3 regions of the Kitasatospora sp. NPDC015120 genome follow, and region 2 is predicted to be linked to each of the others. Evidence: riboswitches for the same ligand, from Rfam matches in the RefSeq annotation. Region 2 holds a riboswitch; each other region holds the start of a gene.
What was found. A riboswitch is a leader RNA that binds a small molecule or an ion and turns the genes downstream of it on or off. The one in region 2 is predicted to bind cobalamin.
Positions count from the first base shown of each region.

Region 1: linked by a shared signal. The riboswitch ahead of ACF1AK_RS16615 (HoxN/HupN/NixA family nickel/cobalt transporter) and the one ahead of ACF1AK_RS21545 (ribonucleoside-diphosphate reductase subunit alpha) in region 2 are both predicted to bind cobalamin.
Region 3: linked by a shared signal. The riboswitch ahead of ACF1AK_RS31015 (cobalamin biosynthesis protein) and the one ahead of ACF1AK_RS21545 (ribonucleoside-diphosphate reductase subunit alpha) in region 2 are both predicted to bind cobalamin.

Region 1 covers NZ_JBIBVJ010000006.1:8,983-12,245, forward strand. Annotated here, with positions in the region: gene ACF1AK_RS16605 (Fpg/Nei family DNA glycosylase) at 1-667, shown strand, start outside; gene ACF1AK_RS16610 (ArsR/SmtB family transcription factor) at 765-1,139, opposite strand; cobalamin riboswitch at 1,222-1,415, shown strand; gene ACF1AK_RS16615 (HoxN/HupN/NixA family nickel/cobalt transporter) at 1,447-2,559, shown strand; gene ACF1AK_RS16620 (M24 family metallopeptidase) at 2,640-3,263, shown strand, end outside.
Region 2 covers NZ_JBIBVJ010000009.1:45,885-49,147, forward strand. Annotated here, with positions in the region: gene ACF1AK_RS21545 (ribonucleoside-diphosphate reductase subunit alpha) at 1-1,295, opposite strand, end outside; cobalamin riboswitch at 1,475-1,616, opposite strand; gene ACF1AK_RS21550 (hypothetical protein) at 1,774-2,871, shown strand; gene ACF1AK_RS21555 (glycosyltransferase family 2 protein) at 3,164-3,263, shown strand, end outside.
Region 3 covers NZ_JBIBVJ010000022.1:22,365-25,627, reverse strand. Annotated here, with positions in the region: gene ACF1AK_RS31020 (alpha/beta hydrolase family protein) at 1-791, opposite strand, end outside; cobalamin riboswitch at 971-1,183, shown strand; gene ACF1AK_RS31015 (cobalamin biosynthesis protein) at 1,217-2,203, shown strand; gene ACF1AK_RS31010 (cobyric acid synthase) at 2,200-3,263, shown strand, end outside.

The DNA of each region.
Region 1 (3,263 bases), on a different contig from region 2:
CCTCGGCTTCGGCGAGGACGCCTGGGTGCACGTCCACCTCGGCCTGTACGGCGGCTTCACCTTCGGCGACACCGCCGACGGCCCGGTGCCGGAGCCGGTCGGCCTGGTCCGGCTGCGCCTGGAGAACGACGAGCACTACGCCGACCTGCGCGGCCCCCACACCTGCGCCCTGATCACCGACGCCGAGAAGGCCGCCGTCGCCGCCCGCCTGGGCCCGGACCCGCTGCGCGCCGACGCCGACCCGGAAGCCGCCTGGCGGCGGATGGCCGGCAGCCGTACGACGGTGGCCGCCCTGCTGATGGACCAGAAGGTGCTGGCCGGCGTCGGCAACGTCTACCGCGCCGAGGTGCTGTTCCGCCACGGCATCGACCCCCGGCTGCCCGGCCGCTCCCTGCGCCGCGCCGAGTGGGACGCCCTCTGGGCCGACCTGGTCGCCCTGATGCGCGAGGGCACCGTCGCCGGCCGCATCGACACCGTCCGCCCCGAGCACACCCCCGAGGCGATGAACCGCCCCCCGCGCGTCGACGACCACGGCGGCGAGGTCTACGTCTACCGCCGCGCCGGCCAGCCCTGCCTGGTCTGCGCCACCGGCATCCGCACCGAGGAACACGCCTCCCGCAACCTCTTCTGGTGCCCCACCTGCCAGCCGTCCCGCACGACGGCCTGATCCGGCCCCGGCTGCGCCCGTGGGCCCGGCCCGGGGCGGCCGGCCCGGGCGCAGGGAGCGCACGGGCCGCGGGGGCGCCGAGCGGCCCGCCCGGCGGTCAGCCGGCCGCTGCGGCGGGGGTGTCACCGGCGCACTGGTCGAGGAGGGGGCGCAGGGTGGCGTCCACGAGCCGGTAGCGCACGACGCGGCCCTCCTTCTCGCCGGCCACCACGCCGGCGGTGCGCAGGAGGCGCAGGGCCTGGGAGACGGCGGGGTCGCGCATGCCGGTGGCGACGGCGAGGTCGGTGACGGCGAGGGGGCCGGTGCGGTGCAGGGCGAGCAGGAGGGCGAGCCTGCCGGGGTCCGCGAGCAGGGCGAAGCGCTCGGCCCAGGAGCGGACGTGGGCGGTGTCGCCGATCGCGGCGATGGCCTCGCAGACCCGGTGGCCGTCGATGGTGCGGTGGCCCGCGCGGTCGGCCGGTACGAGATGCATGCGGCCCATTCTGGCAGGCAGGGGGTTGTGATCCTGAACACCTGCGTAGGTGCGCAGCCTTGCATGGGTCGCCCCCGGCCCCTACGGTGTTGCCCGCCGTGGTGCTCGGGAAGACCGGTGACGGACCCTCAGGGGTCCCAGTCCGGAGCGGCCCTCGCCACTGTGATCGGGGGAGAGTGTCCGTACCCAGGACGCCACTGGGCGCTTCGCGCGCCTGGGAAGGCGGGTACGGGAGCCCCGTAAGCCAGGAGACCGGCCACGGCATCTCACGACGTCATTCCACGAGGTGCTGGAGCGTGATCCCCAGATGACCCTGCCCGAAACCGCCGCCGCCGCGGCGTCGCCCGCCGCCCTGCCCGCCTTCCGCTGGCGCCGGGAGGACACCCTGCGCACCGCCGGGCTGCTGGGCGTGATCCTCGCCATGCACGTGGTGGCGTTCGGCACGCTGATCTTCCTGGTGGCGCCGGAGGAGTACGAGGTGGGCACCCAGGTCTTCGGGGTGGGCCTGGGCATCACCGCCTACACCCTCGGCATGCGCCACGCCTTCGACGCCGACCACATCGCGGTGATCGACAACACCACCCGCAAGCTGATGGCGGACGGCAAGCGCCCGGTCTCGGTGGGCTTCTGGTTCGCGCTCGGGCACTCCTCGATGGTGGTGCTGATGGCCGCGCTGGTGGCGGGCGGAGCGCAGCTGGCCAACACGCTGATGGACGACGAGTCGTCCACCCACCAGTGGCTGGGCATGGTCGGCACCTCGGCCTCCGGCGTCTTCCTGTACCTGATCGGCGCGCTCAACCTGGCGGCGCTGTTCGGCATCCTCAGGGTGTTCCGCTCGATGCGCGCCGGCCGCTTCGACGAGGCCGAGCTGGAGGCGCACCTGAACGCGCGCGGCCTGCTGGCCCGGGTGCTGAACCGGGCGACCCGCTCGATCACCCGGCCCGGGCAGATGTTCCCGGTCGGCATGGTGCTGGGCCTGGGCTTCGACACCGCGACCGAGGTCACCCTGATGGTGATGGCCGGCTCGGGCGCGGCCTCCGGCCTGCCGTGGTACGCGATCGTCTGCCTGCCGCTGCTGTTCGCGGCCGGGATGAGCCTGTTCGACACGCTGGACGGCACCTTCATGAACTTCGCCTACCAGTGGGCGTTCTCCAACCCGGTGCGGAAGGTGTACTACAACCTGACGATCACCGGGCTGTCCATCGCGGTGGCCTTCGTCATCGGCACCATCGAGCTGGTCGGCGTGCTGCACGAGAAGCTGGACCTCACCGACCCGGTGACCGGCTGGATCGCGGACATCTCGCTGGACAACGTCGGCTACGCGATCGTCGCCCTGTTCGTGGTGGTCTGGGCCGCCGCCATCGCCTACTGGCGGCTGGCCGGGGTGGAGCGGAAGTGGAGTCCGGAGCCCGCGGAGTAGCGGTCCGGGCGGGCGGCCGGGGCTGCCCGGGTGGGGGCGTTCGGCGGGCGGATCGGGGGCCGGGTTCGTAGGCTCGACGCATGGCTGATGCGTACGCGGGCCGCCGGGAGCGGTTGCGGGAGCACTGCGGTGCCTCCGGGGCCGACGCGGCGCTGATCACCCGGGCGGCGAACGTGCGGTACCTGACCGGCTGCCCGCCGTGCGGGGCGACCCTGCTGCTGACCCGGGACCGGGCGCTGCTCGCGCTGCCGGACGACCTGCCGCCGGACGACACCGGCGAGCACCTGATCGCCCCCGACGTCACCCGGCTGCCGGTGACCGCCGGTTCGGACACCGCGCTGGCCGCGGCCTCCGCCGCGGCGCGGCTGGGGGCGGCCGGGCTGGCGGTGGAGGAGCACGACCTGACGGTCACCCGGCACCGGGCGGTGGCCGGGCTGGCCGAGGGGGTGCGGCTGGTGGACGTCGGCCAGGCGGTCGAGCGGCTGCGGGTGGTCAAGGACGAGCACGAGATCGCCGACCTGCGGATCGCCGCCGAGATCGCCGACCAGGCGCTCGGCGAGCTGCTGGAGTCGATCCTGGTCGGGCGCACCGAACGGCACCTGGCGATGGAGCTGGAGCGCCGGATGATCGACCACGGCGCGGACCGGGCGGCCTTCCCGGTCTCGGTCGGCACCGGCAGCCACTCCGGCCAGCCGGCCCACCAG
Region 2 (3,263 bases):
AGGTTGGAGGAGTGGACGGTGCGGCCCGGCAGCGCGGTCTGGTTGGCGGCGCGGTTGGAGGCGTCCTTGAAGGTCATCCAGCCGTTGCCGGTCTGCGCGAGGGTGCGCATCATCCGGGCGTAGAGGGTCTGCGCGGGGATGGTGCGCACGGCCTTGCCGGCCAGTTCGGCCTTGCGGTAGGCCTCGTCGAACTCCTCGCCCCACAGGTCGACCAGCTCGGGGACGTCGGCGGGGGAGAACAGCGACCAGTCGGCGTTGGCGTTGACCCGGCGCATGAACTCGTCCGGGATCCAGTGCGCCAGGTTGAGGTTGTGGGTGCGGCGCGCCTCCTCACCGGTGTTGTCGCGCAGCTCCAGGAACTCCTCGATGTCGGCATGCCAGGTCTCCAGGTAGACGCAGGCCGCGCCCTTGCGGCGGCCGCCCTGGTTGACGGCGGCGACCGAGGAGTCGAGGGTGCGCAGGAACGGCACGATGCCGTTGGACTTGCCGTTGGTGCCGCGGATCAGCGAGCCGCGCGAGCGGATCCGGGAGTAGGACAGGCCGATGCCGCCGGCGTGCTTGGACAGGCGGGCGATCTGCGCGTAGCGCGAGTAGATCGAGTCCAGGTTGTCCAGCGGGGAGTCCAGCAGGTAGCAGCTGGACATCTGGGGGTGGCGGGTACCGGAGTTGAAGAGGGTCGGCGAGGAGGTCAGGTACTCCAGCCGGCTCATCAGGCGGTACAGCTCGGCGACCTCGGCGACCGACTGCTCGGTGTCGCCGACCGCCAGGCCGCAGGCGACGCGGAGCAGGAAGTACTGCGGGGTCTCGACGACCTTGCGGGTGATCGGGTGGCGCAGCAGGTAGCGGGACTGCACGGTGCGCAGGCCGAAGTACTCGAAGCGGTCGTCGCCCCGGGGGTCGACCAGGGCGTCCAGGGCGGCGGTGTGCTTGGCGACGAAGGCGGCGGTGGTGTCGCCGATCAGGCCCTCGGCGTGGCCGACCGCGATCGAGGTGGAGAACGAGACCACGCCCTGGCTCGCCGCCTCGTCCACGATCTCCAGCGCGAGCAGGCGGGCCGCGAGCTTGGAGTACTGCGGGTCCTCGGCGATCATCGACGCGGCGGCGTCGACGGCCAGCCCGCGCAGCTCGGCGAAGTCCGAGCCGGCGTGGCGGCCGCGGAGCGCGGCGGCGGCGACATGGCCGGGGTCGGCCTGGGGGAGGTCGGCGCTGCGGTCGGTCAGGAGGCGCAGGAGCGCACCGCCGGGGTCGGAGACCGTCGGGTCGGCGGGGGCGGAGCTGGAACCCTGGGCGGGCAGGGTGGCTGAGGCAGCGGTGGTCAAGGCGCTCTCTCCTGGCGGCGGCGACGGGGGTGGCTCGGGCCGGACCGTTCGGGGCAGGGGAGACCGCCGCGCGGCCCGGAGGCGTCGCGCGCGTGTCGTCCCCGGCCCGCCCGCGAGGCCCGGAAGGTGGTGCTGGTGCCATGGCCCCTGCGGGGAGGCGTCGGCACGCCGTCGGCAGGTACTCGGACTCGCGGCGCACCTCGGGAGGCGGCCGCACACCGCTGCGGGGCAGTCCCGGACTCGCACCGGGTTCCCCTGCGTCGACAGCAGGGATGAGCATACATCTAGTGGTGCTCGCTGGATGCGACACCACATGTTGTGCAGCGTGGCGTGTTGCTCCGATGACCGGTGGTACCGGGGCGGGGCCGCGGGGTGCCCGCGGCGGGGTCCGTTGCGAAACGGATTGGTCACCGGGACGGTCCCCCGTCGGGTGCATGCCCTACGATCTCGGCACATGAGCGAGGGAACGGGCGCTCCGGGGGACTGGGCCGGTAGGGCCGTGCCGCCGGGGCAGGGTCAGCAGCCTGGCGCGCCGGGTCAGGTGCCGCAGCCGGGGCAGCCGCCGGTGCCGCCGCCCGGCGGGTTCGGGCCGCCTGCGACGCCGTACGTGCAGCCGGGGGCGGGGGTGCCGCCGCAGGCCCAGCCGCCGGTGGCGCCGCATGTGCCGTCCGGCGCGGTGCCGTACCCGCAGCCGGGGCCCCCGCAGGGCCCCCCGCCGGGGCCGCAGGCCGGACCGCCGCCGGGACCGCAGCCCGCGCCCCCGTTCGCCGGCTGGCCGCAGCAGGGCGCCCAGCCGCCGCAGCCGGCCCCGGCCGAGCCGGACTGGAACGCCATGGCGGACCGGCACGCCGACGAGTCGCGCCGCCGCAAGCGGCTGTGGATCGGCGCGGTGGTCGTCGCCGCCGTGCTGGTCGGCGGCATCGTCGGGGCCGGGGTGTGGATCAACGGCCGGGACAAGGGTGACGGCCCGAAGCCGGCCGCGAGCGGGACCACCGCCGGTACCCCGTCCGCCACCGCCACGCCCACCGAGCAGGCGGTGGCGGTGATCTCCGACGCCGCCACCGACAAGCTGCCGGTCGACGCGGCGACGCTGTTCCCCGATCAGACCCGGACCGTCGACGGCAAGGTGTGGACCCGCCAGGTGACCGGTTCCACCGCCCCCTGCTCCAAGGCGACCACCGGCGGACTCGGCCTGGCGCTCGGCGACGACACCTGCCGCTCGCTGGTCCGCGCGACGTACGTCAGCGGCGAGAGCGCCGTCACGGTCGGGGTCGCGGTCTTCGACAACAAGGCGGGTGCGGAGCGGGCGATCGGCCGCCACGCGGGACTGATCCAGGGTCTGTCCGGCACCGGCGTCCCGGTGTTCTGCGTGACCGACAAGTCCGGCTGCACCGAGACCCACGCGTCGATCGGCCGCTTCGGCTACTTCACGGTGGCCGGTTCGCTGAAGCAGGGGACGGACCAGAGCGACCAGCTCGCCACGGCCGCCGCCGGCGCGCTGGCGGAGCGTACGAAGGACGTCCTGCTGGCCCGGGGATCCCACACCGGCTGACCCCCGGCGGGGACGGGACGGCCCGCGAAGGGCGCCCGGGGCGGTCGGATAGGATGACCGCCCTCGGGGGAGGGATGCGTCCCCCCGTGGCCGCCCCGACGGGGAATCAGCGAGCAGGAGGTACCGCGCGGTGAGCGCTGCCGTCAATGCGACCAGCAGACGGCGCAGAGCGGCGGGGCGCCGGCGCGGAACGGGCGAGCCCGTCCCCGCGATGCTGCTGCCGGCGCCGCCCACTTCGCAGGAGAAGTACAGCTACACCATCCGCCACCAGTGGGTGCTGACCCTCTGTTCGATGGTGAGCTTCGGGTGCCTGGTGGTCAGTCAGGCCGAGCTGTACTCCCTCGGGTCGTGGTTCTGGCTCTGCGTGCCGTTCCTGTTCTTCACGGTCGTCT
Region 3 (3,263 bases), on a different contig from region 2:
GCCGGCCAGTCCAGCACCGGCGAGTCCAGGACCAGGCTGCTGATCGCGGGGGCGAGGTCCGAGCGGGCGGCGGTGTGCAGGGCCATCGTGGCGCCGAGCGACCAGCCGTGGAGCACGACCCGGCCCGCGCCGGCGTCCAGGGCGGTGCGCACCGCCGCCTCGACGTCCCGCCACTCGGTCTCGCCGAAGTGGCCGAGGCCGTCCGGGGAGGCGGGGGCGCCGGCGTCGCCGCGGTAGGTGACGACCAGGGCGGGCAGGCCGAGGCGCTGCAGCTCGGGGAGGACGGGCAGGGTCTGGGCCCGGTCGGCGTCCGGCCCGTGCACCAGGACCACCCAGGTGCCCCGCTTGCCGCCCAGCCGCCAGGCGGGCATCGCGCCGAGCTCGCCCTCGACGGCGGTCTCGGCGAACGGCAGCCCGAGCGCCCGGCCCGGGTCGCCGAGGTGGACGCGGGGGGTGAAGCGGACCTCGGTGCCGGGGGCGAGGGTGCCCCGGTCGGCGCGCACCAGCCGGCGGGTGACCCCCTTCTCGTCACGGTGCAGGACCTCCTCGACGACCGCATGGCCGTCCTCGCCCCACTCGACGGCCCAGCGGCCGGGGCGCTCGCTCACCGGCGTGCGGGTGAAGGTGACCCGCCCCGCGCCGAGGGCCTGGACGCGCACCGGGCCGGTCCGCACGCGGGCGGCCCCGGCCGGGCGGACCATCCGCTCGGACGCCCGGCGGCCGATCACCAGGACGGCGGCCCCGGTGCCGACGGCGGCGGCCGCCACGGTGGCCGCGATTCCCCAACGCATACTCGCTCCCCGGTGCTCGGTGTCTGGCTCGGTGTCCGGTCTCGCCGCCCCGACCCACCCTCAGTCCACTCGCGCGGGCGCAGGGAGGCCAGCAGGACACGGCCGTACGGGTAGTTCCGGGAGGAAAGTCACAGCGGCGCGGCGGGACGGCCCGGCGTGTGACCAACACCCCCGACGACCTCGGTTGACTCCCGGTTCGGGCCCGTGATGGGATCCTTCAGCCAATACGGAGGCATGCAGAGGAAGCCGGTGCGAGTCCGGCGCGGTCCCGCCACTGTCACCGGGGAGCACGACCGGAACACGCCACGGCGGGCCGTCAGAAGCCGCTGGAAGGCCCGGGAGGTGCGTTCGACCCGGAAGCCAGGAGACTCTCGCCCCCGGTTCGTCGATCCAGGGCGCGGACCCTGAGTGAGGACACGCACGCGATGCTGCGCCCTGCCGTGCGCCCGTTGACCCGGGCCGCCGCCTTCGGCGCCGGCGCGGTGGCCGGGTACCTGGCCGACGCCCGGTTCGCCGACCCGCGCCGCGGCCACCCGGTGGCCGGCTTCGGCACCGCCGCCGCCCGGCTGGAACGCCTGCTCTGGCGCGACCACCGCGCCGCCGGAACCGCCTTCACCGCCCTGGCCGTGGGCACCGTCGCGGCCGGCGCCCTCGCCGCCGACCGGCTGCTGGCCCGCCGCCCGCCCGCCCGGGCCGCCCTCGCCGCCGCCGCGACCTGGACGGTGCTCGGCGGCACCTCGCTGACCCGGGAGGCCCGCACCATCGGCCGTTCGCTGGCGGCCGGTGACCTGACGGCGGCCCGGGAGCGGCTGCCGCACCTGTGCGGACGCGATCCGAGCGCGCTGGACGAGCAGCAGCTGGCCCGCGCGGTCGTCGAGTCGGTGGCCGAGAACACCGCCGACGCCGTGGTCAACGCCCTGCTCTGGGGCGGCCTCGCGGGCACCCCCGGCCTGCTGGCGTTCCGCGCGGTGAACACCCTGGACGCGATGGTCGGTCACCGCTCGCCCCGCTACGCCCGGTTCGGCTGGGCCTCGGCGCGGCTGGACGACGTGGCGGGCTGGCCCGGCGCGCGGCTGACCGCGCTGCTCACGGTGGCCGCCGCCCCCGAACCGCGCACCGCCTGGCGGGTCTGGCGGCGCGACGGCTCGGCGCACCCCAGCCCGAACGCCGGGCAGGCCGAGTCGGCGTTCGCCGGCGCGGTGGGCGTGCGCCTCGGCGGGACGCTGCGCTACGGCGAACGGGTGGAGCACCGCCCCGTGCTGGGCGGGGAGCTGCGGCCGGTCGGGGTGGACGACATCGAACGGGCCTGTGTGCTCTCCCGGCGGGTGAGCGCGCTGGCGCTGGGTACGACGGTCGCCGGGCACCTGCTGCTCCGGGCGGCCCTGGGCGGGATGCGGAGGAGTGGGGCATGAGCAAGGCGCTGCTGGTCGCCGGGACGACCTCGGACGCCGGCAAGAGCGTGGTCACCGCGGGCATCTGCCGCTGGCTGGCCCGGCAGGGTGTCGCCGTCGCGCCGTTCAAGGCGCAGAACATGTCGCTGAACTCCTTCGTCACCGCCGACGGCGCCGAGATCGGCCGCGCGCAGGCGATGCAGGCGCAGGCGGCCCGGGTGGAGCCGGAGGCGGCGATGAACCCGGTGCTGCTCAAGCCCGGGGCCGACGGCCGCAGCCAGGTGGTGCTGCTGGGCCGGCCGGTCGCCGAGGTCGGCGCGCTGGACTACCGCGAGCGCAAGCCGGTGCTGCTGGAACGCGCCCTGGAGTGCCTGGCGGACCTGCGCCGGCGCTTCGACGTGGTGGTCTGCGAGGGCGCGGGATCGCCCGCCGAGATCAACCTGCGCGACCGCGACATCGCCAACATGGGCCTGGCCACCGCCGCCGGACTGCCGGTCGTGGTGGTCGGCGACATCGACCGCGGCGGGGTGTTCGCGGCGATGTACGGGACCCTGGCCCTGCTGTCGGCCGAGGACCAGCGGCATGTGGCGGGCTGGTTCGTCAACAAGTTCCGCGGCGACGCGCGGCTGCTCGCCCCGGGCCTGGAGATGCTGCGCGGGCTGACCGGCCGTCCGGTGCTGGGCACCCTGCCGATGCTGGCGGACCTGTGGCTGGACGCCGAGGACTCGCTCGACCTGTCCACCGTCGTCGACCGGACCGCCGCGCGCGGCCCGCTCGGCGCGGACGTGCTGCGGGTGGCCGTGCTGCGCTTCCCCCGGCTGTCCAACTTCACCGACCTGGACGCGCTCGCCCAGGAGCCCGGCGTGCTGGTCCGCTGGGCCACCCGCCCGGAGGAGCTGGCCGACGCCGACCTCGTCGTGCTGCCCGGAACCCGGGCCACCGTCGCGGACCTCGCCTGGCTGCGCGAACGCGGCCTGGAGCCGGTGCTGAGGGCACGGGCGGCGGCCGGGCAGCCGCTGCTCGGCGTCTGCGGCGGCTACCAGATGCTGGCGCACTCGATCGTGGACGAGGTCGAGTCGAA